2 linked regions of the Methylococcus capsulatus genome follow. The protein of the gene in region 1 interacts with the protein of each later gene in a pairwise test. Links are inferred from orthologs where the notes say so. Each region holds a gene or a part of one and is shown in the gene's direction. Other genes may lie near its edges. The genes, in order: secG and secA.

Region 1 (7,958 bases):
AGACGAGCTGGATTACCTGGAGGAGAGCTATCGGGCGATGTCGCGCAATCCGAGCGACATCGAGCTGATGATGTTCGCTCAGGCGAATTCGGAGCATTGCCGCCACAAGATATTCAACGCGCAATGGCGGATTGACGGTGAGACGCAGGATCAGACCCTATTTGCCATGATCCGCTACACCAGCCAGGCGAGTCCCGGGGGTATCGTCTCCGCCTACAGCGACAATGCCGCGGTAATCCGGGGCACGCGGGCCGAAGTACTGCTGCGGGACCCCGGCGGTTTCGCCTACGGCTACCGGGAAGAACCGGCCCATCTGGTGATGAAGGTGGAAACCCACAATCACCCGACCGCGATCTCACCCTTCCCGGGGGCTGCCACCGGTGTAGGCGGTGAGATCCGTGACGAAGGCGCCACCGGGCGCGGTTCGCACAGCAAGGCAGGGCTGTGTGGCTTCTCGGTCTCGCATCTGCGCATCCCGGATTTCATCCAGCCGTGGGAGACCGACAGCGGCAGGCCGGCCCGCATCGCCTCGGCTCTGCAGATCATGCTGGAGGGGCCGATCGGCGGCGCGGCGTTCAACAACGAATTCGGCCGTCCCAATCTGTGCGGTTACTTCAGAACCTTTCAACAGTTGGCACCGGATGGTGTGAGCCTGTACGGCTACCACAAGCCGATCATGCTTGCCGGTGGCATGGGCAACATCCGCGAAGTCAATCTGGGCAAATCGGAAATCCCGCCGGGTTCTCCCATAGTCGTGCTGGGCGGTCCGGCCATGCTGATCGGGCTGGGCGGCGGTGCCGCCTCGTCGGTCGCCTCCGGTGAAAGCGCCGAAGATCTCGATTTCGCCTCGGTGCAGCGCGACAATCCGGAGATGGAGCGGCGCTGTCAGGAGGTCATCAATCATTGCGTCGCCCTCGGCGAGGCCAACCCGATCCTGTCGATCCACGACGTCGGCGCCGGCGGGCTGTCCAACGCCGTGCCGGAAATCATCCACGATAGCGGGCGGGGCGGGCGTTTCGAGCTGCGGGACATTCCGAGCGCGGAGCCGGGCCTCTCGCCGATGCAGCTTTGGTGCAATGAATCACAGGAGCGCTACGTGCTCGCCCTATATCCGGAACGGCTGGAACGTTTCCGGGCCCTGTGCGAACGCGAGCGCTGTCCGTTCGCCGTGATCGGCCATGCGACGGCGGAAGAAGACCTGGTGGTCAACGATGTCCGGTTCGCCAACCATCCGGTGGCGATTCCGATGTCTCTGCTGTTCGGCAAGCCGCCCACGATGCTGCGAGATGTCACCCGGTTGCCGGCGGTTACGAAGCCGCTGGACCTTTCCGGCTTCGACTGGCGCGACGCCGTCAAGCGGGTGCTGAGTCTGCCGGCGGTGGCCGACAAGAGCTTCCTGATCCACATCGGCGATCGCTCCGTAGGGGGCCTGGTGGTGCGGGATCAGCTGGTCGGCCCGTGGCAGGTGCCGGTGGCGGACGTGGCGGTGACGGCGTCGGGTTTCCGCGCCGTCACTGGCGAGGCCATGGCCATGGGCGAACGTTCGCCCATGGCCATGATCGACGCTCCGGCGTCTGGGCGCATGGCGGTCGGAGAAGCGTTGACCAACATCCTGGCGGCTCCGATCGCCTCGCTGGGTGACGTCAAGCTGTCAGCGAACTGGATGGCTGCGGCCGGCGCGCCGGGCGAAGATGCCCGCCTGTTCGATACCGTCCGCGCGGTGGGTCTGGACCTGTGTCCGGCGCTGGGTGTCGCTATCCCGGTCGGCAAGGATTCGCTGTCGATGCGTACCGTATGGCGCGAGGGCGGCAAGGATGTGGCCATGGTTTCGCCGCTGTCGCTGATCGTTTCAGCATTCGCCCCGGTCACTGATGTGCGGCGGACGTTGACGCCGGAACTGCGGCTCGATGGCGGCGCTTCGGTGCTGGTTTTGATCGATCTCGGCCAAGGCCGCAATCGCCTCGGCGGCTCGGCCTTGGCCCAGGTATACGGGCAGATGGGCGAGACTTGCCCGGATCTCGACGATCCGGCTTTGTTCCGGGCCTTCTTTGAGGCAGTGCAGTCACTCAACACAGAGGGGTTGATCCTCGCCTATCACGACCGTTCCGACGGCGGTCTGTTTGTCACAGCGGTGGAAATGGCCTTCGCCGCGAGGACCGGCATCGATCTGCACCTCGATCATCTCGGCGATCCGGTGGCGGCGGCATTCGCCGAGGAGCTGGGCGCAGTCATCCAGGTGGCCAGCGACGACCTGCCCACGGTGATGGTGAGGCTCGAGGATGCCGGCCTGGGTGCCTGCAGTCGGGTGGTCGGAGCGCCGCGTTCCGACAGCCGGATCGTGGTGCACCATGGCGGTATGCCGGTATTCAGCGTCAGCCGAGCCGAACTGCAAGGGATATGGTCCGAGACCAGCTACCGGATGCAGGCATTGCGGGACAATCCGGATTGCGCCAGGCAGCAGTTCGAATCCCTGTTCGATGAAGGCGACCCGGGTTTGCATGCCAAACTGAGCTTTGATCCGAACACCGATGTGGCGGCTCCCTATCTCAATCTATCGCGGCCCCGGATGGCCATCCTGCGCGAACAGGGCGTCAACGGTCACATGGAAATGGCAGCGGCGTTCGACGCGGCGGGTTTCGCTTGTGTCGATGTGCACATGAGCGATCTGGCGGAAGGCCGCATCAGTCTGGCAGACTTCCGAGGACTGGCGGTCTGCGGCGGATTTTCTTACGGTGACGTGCTCGGCGCGGGCGGCGGCTGGGCCAAGTCGATCCTTTACAACGCCCTGTTGAGGGATGAATTCGCGGCCTTTTTCCAGCGGGAGGACACCTTCGGACTCGGCGTCTGTAACGGCTGTCAGATGCTTTCGCAGCTGCATGAATTGATCCCGGGGGCCGAGAGTTGGCCGCGCTTCGTGCGCAACCGTTCCGAGCAGTACGAGGCTCGGGTCGTCATGGTGGAAATCCAGCCGTCCCGCTCGATCTTCTTCGCTGGCATGGCGGGATCGCGGCTGCCGGTCGTGGTCTCGCATGGCGAGGGACGGGTCGAATACCGCCCTGGAACGGGCAATGGGGGACAGCTCGTGGCGGTGGCTTTCATCGACAACTATGACCGGATTACGGAAGCCTATCCCTTCAATCCCAACGGTTCGCCCCGGGGCGTCACGGGTCTGACCACGCCGGACGGACGTTTCACTATCATGATGCCGCATCCGGAGCGCTGTTTCCGTGCTGTGCAGAATTCCTGGCGGCCCAGGGAGTGGGGCGAATACGGTCCCTGGATGCGAATGTTCCGCAACGCCAGGCGGTGGGTCGGATAATTTGGCTTGGGTCGGGCTGGCATTGAAAAGGTCTTGGCCGAAGGTATAATCGATCGATTTTTCCGAGGAGTCCGGATCGATGCGTCGTCCTCTGGTGGTTGGAAACTGGAAGATGAACGGCAGGAGCGCAAGCGTGGCTCGCCTGCTCAACGACATTCTGGCCGGCATCGGAGACTGCAAGGCGGAAGTCGGGGTGTGCGTGCCGTTCGTTTATATCCCCCAGGCATCCGAGATACTCAAGGGCACCAAGGTGATGCTCGGTGCGCAGAACGTGGCGGACCACAACTCCGGCGCGTTCACCGGCGAAATTTCGGCCGGCATGCTGCGCGAGTTCGGCTGTGAACTGGTCATCGTCGGGCACTCGGAACGGCGTCTGCTCTATGGCGAGTCGAACGAACTGGTGGCGTCCCGTTACGAACAAGCCATCCAGGGGCATCTGAAGCCGATCCTCTGTGTCGGCGAAACGCTGGAGCAGAGGGAGCAGGGCAGGACTCTCGCGGTGATCGGGGCCCAGATCGACACCGTGTTCGAATTCGCCGGTGTCCAGTCCTTGGAGCATGCAGTGATCGCATATGAGCCGGTCTGGGCGGTCGGGACCGGGCGCAGCGCCACCACCGGCCAGGCTCAGGAAGTGCACTATCACATCCGGAGTCTGATCGCCCGGTGGAATCCGGAGGTGGCTCAGGCGGTGCAGATTATTTATGGCGGGAGCGTAAAGCCAGAAAATTCCGCCGAATTGTTTGCGATGCCCGACATCGATGGTGGCCTGATCGGTGGCGCCTCGCTCGATGCGAGGGCGTTTCTGTCGATCTGTCATTCAGTTTCAGTTTAGGTGCTTTTTATGATTCAAGCGTTGACTGTATTTCATGTTTTGCTCGCCTTGAGCATCATCGGGCTGGTGCTGCTGCAACAGGGGCGGGGAGCGGATGCCGGTGCCGGTTTCGGCGGTGGCTCTTCCGGCAGCCTGTTTGGTGCGCGTGGCGCGGCGTCCTTTCTGTCGCGGACCACGGCCATTCTGGCCACCCTGTTTTTCGGAACGAGTCTGACTCTTGCTTATCTGTCCGGACATGTGGATAATAAACGGCTCGATATAATGGACGTTCCTGCTGTCCAGCAGTCCCAGCCCGACATGCCCGTGGTGGCTCCGGAGCCCGTCAAGAATGGGGTCGATGTGCCGGCGCAATGACGTCCGTTTCCGAACAGCCTGCCGATGTGGTGGAATTGGTAGACACGCCATCTTGAGGGGGTGGTGACGCAAGTCGTGTCGGTTCAAGTCCGACCATCGGCACCAATTCGAAGATACTTAAAGCCGGTCTTGACGTGTTTACGTTCAGGCCGGCTTTTTTTCATGTTGGCGATAAGAATCCCATGGAATTCGCTGTCAAATGCTGCGATGGTACGGCTCGCCGGGGCGAGCTTTCATTTCCGCGTGGCCGCGTGCAGACGCCGGCTTTCATGCCGGTGGGTACCTATGGGACGGTCAAGGCCATGACACCCGAGGAGTTGCGCGACAGCGGTGCAGAGATTATCCTCGGCAATACGTTCCATCTGATGCTGCGGCCGGGCGTCGATGTCATCCGTCTCCACGGCGATCTGCACGGATTCATGCACTGGGACGGGCCGATCCTGACCGACTCCGGCGGTTTCCAGGTTTACAGCCTGGGCGCGATGCGCAAGATCAGCGAGGGGGGGGTGCTATTCCGCTCGCCCATCGACGGCAGCCCCGTCTTCATGGGGCCGGAAGAATCCATGGCGGTTCAGCGCGCGTTGGGCTCGGACATCGTGATGGTCTTCGACGAATGTACTCCATACCCGTCGGAATATGGCGAAGCGCGTGCCTCGATGGAGCTGTCGCTGCGCTGGGCCGAGCGCAGCAGGACCGCACATGCGGACAATCCTTCCGCGCTGTTCGGCATCGTCCAGGGAGGTATGTATGAAGACCTGCGGGCTCTTTCGATCGCGGGTTTGCGGGATATCGGCTTCGATGGCTACGCGATAGGCGGTCTTTCGGTCGGAGAACCCAAGGAGGACCGCCTGCGGGTACTGGAGGCGTTGATGCCACAGATGCCCACCGATCGGCCCCGCTATCTGATGGGGGTGGGCACGCCGGAAGACATCGTCGACGCGGTGACGCGCGGTGTCGACATGTTCGACTGTGTGCTGCCGACCCGCAATGCTCGCAACGGCCATCTGTTCACCCGCTTCGGGGCGGTGCGTATCCGCAACGCCCGCTACCGGGACGATCCGCGGCCGATCGACGAGGAGTGCGGCTGCTATGCCTGCCGTCACTATTCCCGCGCCTATCTGCGCCATCTCGACCGTTGCGGAGAAATTCTCGGGGCGCGCCTGAACACCATCCACAACCTTTTCTATTACCAGGAGCTGCTGGCAGGTCTGCGGGCCGCCATCGAGGAGGGAACCCTCGAACGGTTCATCGAGCGATTCCACGCCCTCCGCTCCACCGGTGATGTATTTGTGTGATAATGCGCAACTTTGAATTCGTCAAATAAGAACTAGAGGTTGACCATGAGTTTCTTTATCGCCGACGCATGGGCGGAGGCCGCTCCAGCGGCGCAGGAGCCCGGCGTTGCGGGTTTGATCCTGCCCATGGCCGTTCTCGCCGTGTTCTTCCTGCTGTTCGTTTTGCCGCAGAACCGGCGCCAGCGGGAGCACAAGAAGCTGCTGCAGTCGCTCGTCAAGGGGGTCGAGGTCGTCACGACGGGCGGGGTGCTGGGCCGGGTGGTCGAGGTCGACGACAACTTCGTGACACTGGAAGTGGCTGAAAACGTCCAGATCTGCGTGCAGCGCAACGCCGTGGCCTCGCTGATGCCTAAGGGTACTTACAAAGCGGCCAAGCGCAAACCCGAATCCAAGTAAACCCGCTTCTCCGGCGGTTTTGCCGAGCCGCCGGACACTCCCGTTTCCAAATAGGTTCCGAGCATGCGAAACCGTTTTCCCCTATGGAAAAACCTGATGGTCGCAGCCGTGTTGATCCTCGGGATCATTTACGCGCTGCCCAATTTCTTCGGTGAAGACCCATCCGTCCAAGTGTCGGCGGTTCGTGCGGCGAAGGTCGACGACAGCCTCAAGGTCCAGGTGCAGGGGCTGCTGAATGCGGCTGGCCTCAAGGCGAAGGCCGTGGAGATGGCGGACAAGCGGATGCTGATCCGGTTCAGCGATACCGAGTCGCAGCTCAAGGCGTCCGACGTTCTGAACGAGAAACTGGGGGATACCTACACCGTGGCTTTGAACCTGGCGCCGTCGACGCCTTCCTGGCTGCGCGCGTTCGGCGCCAAGCCCATGTATCTGGGGCTGGATCTGCGGGGCGGCGTGCACTTCCTGCTGCAGGTCGATATGGACGCTGCCATCAAGCAGGCGGAAGACCGTTATGCGGAGGATGCCCGCAGCCTGCTGCGTGAAAACAAGATCCGTTACCAGTCGGTGGAAAAGCAGAACGGCGTGATCCAGGTCCGGTTGCCGGATTCCAATACCCTGATGCAGGCGCAGGCACTCTTGAGGCGCGAACTGCGGGGCCTGCAGATCGATGTGAAGGAAGGCGAGAATCTGCTCGAAGGGCGTTTGTCCGACGTTGAACGGCGTGAGATCAAGCGTTTCGCCGTGGCGCAGAACACCACGACGCTGCGCAACCGGGTCAACGAACTTGGCGTGGCCGAACCCGTGATCCAGCAGCAGGGCGAGGATCGCATCGTCGTCCAGTTGCCCGGCGTCCAGGACACCGCGCGGGCCAAGGAAATCCTCGGTGCCACCGCAACCCTGGAATTCCGTCTGGTCGACAACGAACACCCGGTGCCGGCGGAGGGTGAGAAACCGCCGCTGGGGTCGCATCTCTACCGCGACCGTCAGAACCGTCCAGTGCTGCTGGAGCGCAAGATCATCGTCACCGGCGACCAGGTCGTCGATGCAGCTTCCGGCATCGACCAGCAGAGCGGCCAGCCGGCGGTCTACGTGACGCTCAACAGTGTGGGTGCCAAGAAAATGGGCGATACCACTCGCGAAAATATCGGCCGTGCCATGGCGGTGGTATATATCGAGAACAAGTCTGAGACCAAGGAGGTCAACGGTCAGAAGGTGACGACCAAGAAAAAGGTCGAGGAAGTCATCAATATCGCCACCATCCGCGATCGCTTCAGCAAGCGTTTCCAGATCACCGGCCTGGACAGCACCGAGGAGGCGCGGAACCTCGCCCTTCTGCTGCGGGCGGGTGCCCTGGCAGCTCCGGTCGATATTGTCGAGGAGCGTACTGTCGGGCCCAGTATGGGCAAGGAAAACATCGACCGCGGGATCAAGTCCAACGGCTACGGCTTCATGGCCATCGCGGTGTTCATGATCCTCTATTACCGGATGTTCGGCGTGTTCTCCATTCTGGCGCTGGGGGCGAATGTCCTTCTGCTGGTTGCCGTCCTGTCTCTGTTGCAGGCGACCCTGACCCTGCCGGGCTTGGCCGGTATCGCTCTGACCGTGGGTATGGCCATCGACGCCAACGTGCTCATCAACGAGCGCATCCGTGAGGAGCTGAGGGCAGGGAGCACCCCGCACGCCGCCATCCATGCCGGCTATGAGCGCGCTTTCGCCACGATTCTGGACTCCAACGTCACCACCTTCGTCGCCGGTGTGGCGC
Region 2 (4,419 bases), 960 kb from region 1 along the record:
CGAGCTGGCGCGTTGAGCGAAGTGGCTGGCCACACGCTTCTTCAGGTTCTTCGCCTTGCCGACGTAGATCACCTCGCCGTTCCGATCCAGCATCTTGTAGACGCCGGGCGCACCGGTGAGGGTGGCGAGGAAGGTCTTGATGTCGAAAGCCGCTGCCGCGGTGCTCATGGTGGAGGTAAGCGTGGGAGATTGCCGTTATTCATTATACCTTCGCAGCATACCTCCGCAGCCGCTTTACCCGTTCGCACACCGGCCTACTCCCTGCATTTTTCCAGGGGTTGGGTTTTGCGGTATCATGCACGGATTACGTTTTTGTCCGGAATTCACCCAATCATGCTTGGCAAGCTTGTCAGAAAAGTCGTCGGCAGCCGCAACGACCGAATCATCAAACGCAAGAGGCGGCTGGTCAAGAAGATCAACCAGCTCGAACCTACGATTGCGTCGCTGAGCGACGAGGCATTGGGACGGAAGACCGTGGAATTCCGGGAGCGGCTGAGTCGCGGTGAGGCGCTCGACGACCTGCTGGTGGAAGCTTTCGCAGTGGTGAGGGAGGCTTCGCGGCGCGTGCTGAACATGCGTCATTTCGATGTTCAGCTGATCGGCGCCATGGTGCTGAACGACGGGAAGATCGCCGAGATGAAAACCGGCGAAGGCAAGACCTTGGTCGCTACCCTGGCCGCCTATCTCAACGCCCTGCCAGGCAAAGGCTGCCATGTGGTGACAGTGAACGATTATCTGGCGCGGCGCGACGCCGAGTGGATGGGCAAACTTTACGGTTTTCTGGGTTTGAGCACCGGCGTCATCGTCAGCAATCTGGACCAGGAACAGCGCCGTCGGGCCTATGCCTGCGATATTACCTACGGCACCAACAACGAATTCGGCTTCGACTACCTGCGTGACAACATGGCGTTCAGCCTGGATCAGCGGGTGCAGCGCGATCCGTTTTTCGCGATCGTCGACGAAGTGGACTCCATTCTCATCGACGAGGCGCGAACCCCTCTGATCATCTCGGGTCCGACCGAAGATCGCAGTGACCTCTATCACAAAGTCAACACCCTGATTCCTCATCTGACCCGCCAGGAAACGGAGGGCGGCCCCGGCGATTATTGGGTGGACGAGAAAGCCCGCCAGGTTTATCTGACGGAGAGCGGCCACGAGACCATCGAGCGGCTGATGGTGGAACAGGGGTTGATCGGTGCCGACGAAAGCCTCTACGATGCCGTCAACATCCGACTCATGCACTACATCAACGCCGCACTGAAAGCACATGCGCTCTTTCAGCGCGATGTGGACTATATCGTGCGCGACGGGCAGGTCATCATCGTCGACGAATTCACGGGCCGCGCCATGCCCGGCCGGCGCTGGTCGGAGGGGTTGCACCAGGCGGTGGAGGCGAAGGAAAACGTTCCGGTGCACAACGAGAACCAGACGCTGGCCTCGATCACCTTTCAGAATTACTTCCGCCTTTACGAAAAACTGGCGGGCATGACCGGTACGGCGGACACCGAGGCGGCCGAGTTCCACCAGATCTATGGCCTCGAGGTGGTCATGGTTCCGCCGAACCGGCCGATGATCCGGAACGACATGGGGGATCTGGTCTATCTCACCGCCCGCGAGAAATTCGCTGCAATCGTCGAGGACATCAAGTATTGCGTCGAACACGGCAAGCCGGTGCTGGTCGGCACCACGTCGATCGAGAACTCGGAACTGCTGTCCGGCATCCTGCGCCAGGCCGGCGTGCCGCATCAGGTGCTCAACGCCAAGCATCATGAGCAGGAAGCTCACATCATCGCCCAGGCCGGCCGGCCGGGAGCGGTCACCATCGCCACCAACATGGCCGGGCGAGGTACGGACATCGTGCTGGGAGGCAGTCTTGAAGAGGATCTGGCTCATGCCGATCCCGCCATGGCCGAGCGGATCAAGGCGGAGTGGCAGCAACGCCATGATGCCGCCGTGGCCGCCGGTGGTCTCCATGTTATCGGCTCCGAGCGCCATGAATCGCGCCGCATCGACAACCAGCTGCGCGGCCGTTCCGGACGTCAGGGGGATCCCGGCTCCAGCCGCTTCTATCTTTCTCTGGAAGATCCCCTCATGCGCATATTCGCTTCCGACCGGGTGGCGGTGCTCATGCAACGCCTCGGTATGAAGGAAGGGGAGTCGATCGAACATCCGTGGGTGACCCGCGCCATCGAGAACGCTCAGCGCAAGGTGGAAGCGCGCAATTTCGACATCCGCAAGCAGTTGCTGGAATACGACAACGTCGCCAACGATCAGCGCAAGGTGATCTACCACATGCGCACCGAACTGATGCGGGCCGACGACATTTCCAAGACCATCGAGGATATCCGCCACGATGTGATTGGCCGCATGTTCGCCGAACACATACCTCCGCACAGCCTCGAGGAACAGTGGGATGTCCGGGGCTTGGAGGAGGTGATCGAGCGCGAGATCGGCTTGAGCCTGCCGATACGGCGATGGCTGGAGGATGAGCCCGACCTCCATGAGGAGAGCTTACTGGATCGCATCATTCAAGAGGCCGATGCAGCTTACGCCGCCAAGGTCGAAGCGATCGGACCGCAGGTCATGCGTCATTTCGAGAAGTCGGTGATGCTGCAGGTACTCGACAACGCATGGAAAGAGCATCTGGCCTCGATGGACCATCTGCGCCAAGGAATCCATCTGCGCGGCTACGCCCAGAAGGATCCCAAGCAGGAATACAAGCGGGAAGCCTTCGAGATGTTCACCGGCATGCTCGACAGCATCAAGCAGGAAGTGGTTGGCATCGTCTCCCGCGTTCAGGTCCATTCCGAGGAAGAAGTCCAGGAGATGGAGGAGCAGGGCCGCCAGCCGCAGGAAATGCAGTTCCAACATGCCGAGGTCAGCGCTCTGACCCTCGAAGAACCTGCCGCCGCACCGCCGGAAGAATCCGAAGGCTATGCGATTCCTGAAGGTCCGCGGCCTTTCGTTCGTTCCGGCGAAAAGATCGGCCGCAACGATCCTTGCCCTTGCGGTTCCGGGAAAAAATACAAGCAGTGCCATGGCCGCCTCGCCTGAGGACAGAAAGCTGGCAGACATCCGCCTCTTTCCGATAGCCGGGATTCGTTTGGGTACGGCAGCGGCGGCCATCAAGCAAGTCGGCCGCGACGACGTGCTGCTCATCGAAATGGCGGAAGGTTCGGCCTGCGCGGCCGTATTCACCCGGAATGCCTTCTGCGCGGCGCCGGTTTCCTTAGCGCGCGAGCATTTGCGGCAGGCACCGCGCTGGCTGCTGGTGAATTCCGGCAACGCCAATGCCGGTACCGGGGCGCGAGGTCTGGCGGATGCTCGAGCGAGCTGCGAGGCGGTCGCAGCGCTTGTCGGGGGACCCGCCGAGCGGGTCATGCCCTTTTCCACCGGGGTGATCGGTGAATATCTGCCGCTCGATAAGATCCGCGCCGCCTTGCCAAAAGCCTACGAGACTCTGTCGGAGGAAGGCTGGGATAAGGCCGCCCGCGCCATCATGACCACTGATACCCGCCCTAAGAAGGCGACACGCAGAATCGATATCGAAGGCTATCCCATATTCGTGTCCGGTATCGCCAAGGGCGCCGGCATGATCCACCCCGACATGGCCACCATGCTGGCCTTCGTCGCCACCGATGCCCGGATCGGGGCCGGGCTGTTGCAGAGCGTTCTCGAGCAGGCGGTGAACCGCTCCTTCAATTGCATCACCGTCGATGGTGATACCTCGACCAATGACGCCTGCGTGCTGATGGCGAGCCAGCGCTCGGAAGCATCGCCGATCGAGCCGGGGAGTGCGCATCTGAGGGCCTTTCAGTCCGCCGTGGACGCGGTGCTCGAGGAGCTGGCCGAAGCGATCGTCCGTGATGGGGAGGGCGCCACCAAATTCATTCGCATCCTGGTCGAAGAAGCGGCCTCGGAAGACGAAGCCAGGCTGGTCGGGAAGACCATCGCGCATTCGCCCCTGGTAAAGACCGCCTTCTTCGCGAGTGATCCCAATTGGGGCCGCATTCTGGCGGCAGTCGGACGGGCGGGGTGTAAGGATCTGGACATTTCGCGGGTGGCGATCTGGCTGGACGAGGTCCGAATCGTTGCCGGTGGGGGGCGCGACAGCGACTATACCGAGGCGCGTGGTGTCGCCGTGATGCAGCGGCCGGAGATCACCGTGCGTGTATCCTTGGGCAGGGGGCAGGCGTCCGCACGCATCATGACTTGCGATTTGTCTTTCGATTACGTTCGTATCAACGCTGAGTACCGGACCTGAAGCTCCGTTGACACCTTCCGGCAACAAGGAGATTCGCGTGGCCGTCGGCGTCGTCGAAGATGCCGGCGGCCGCATATTGATCGCACGACGGCCGGCCGAAGCGGATCAAGGCGGCCTGTGGGAGTTCCCCGGCGGCAAGATCGAGCCCGGCGAGA

Evidence for each region.
Region 2: the proteins of secG (region 1) and secA interact in binary tests that used the Escherichia coli proteins (3 or more experiments, as listed by UniProt). The link is inferred for Methylococcus capsulatus from one-to-one orthologs.

Annotation. Positions count from the first base shown.
Region 1 is NZ_CP104311.1:1,637,149-1,645,106, forward strand. Bases 3,136-5,832 are described here. They hold secG (preprotein translocase subunit SecG), read left to right. Parts: upstream 3,136-4,160; coding sequence 4,161-4,505; downstream 4,506-5,832. Other genes in these bases: purL (phosphoribosylformylglycinamidine synthase), read left to right, coding at 3,136-3,319; tpiA (triose-phosphate isomerase), read left to right, coding at 3,399-4,151; tgt (tRNA guanosine(34) transglycosylase Tgt), read left to right, coding at 4,688-5,800. In the rest of the region: more of purL, read left to right, coding at 1-3,135; preprotein translocase subunit YajC, read left to right, coding at 5,846-6,196; protein translocase subunit SecD, read left to right, coding at 6,260-7,958. UniProt on the Escherichia coli protein: Subunit of the protein translocation channel SecYEG. Overexpression of some hybrid proteins has been thought to jam the protein secretion apparatus resulting in cell death; while this may be true it also results in FtsH-mediated degradation of SecY.
Region 2 is NZ_CP104311.1:2,596,574-2,600,992, forward strand. Bases 1-3,254 are described here. They hold secA (preprotein translocase subunit SecA), read left to right. Parts: upstream 1-333; coding sequence 334-3,054; downstream 3,055-3,254. Other genes in these bases: uvrC (excinuclease ABC subunit UvrC), read right to left, coding at 1-168; argJ (bifunctional glutamate N-acetyltransferase/amino-acid acetyltransferase ArgJ), read left to right, coding at 3,038-3,254. In the rest of the region: more of argJ, read left to right, coding at 3,255-4,264; N4J17_RS12720 (Nudix family hydrolase), read left to right, coding at 4,302-4,419. UniProt on the Escherichia coli protein: Required for protein export, interacts with the SecYEG preprotein conducting channel.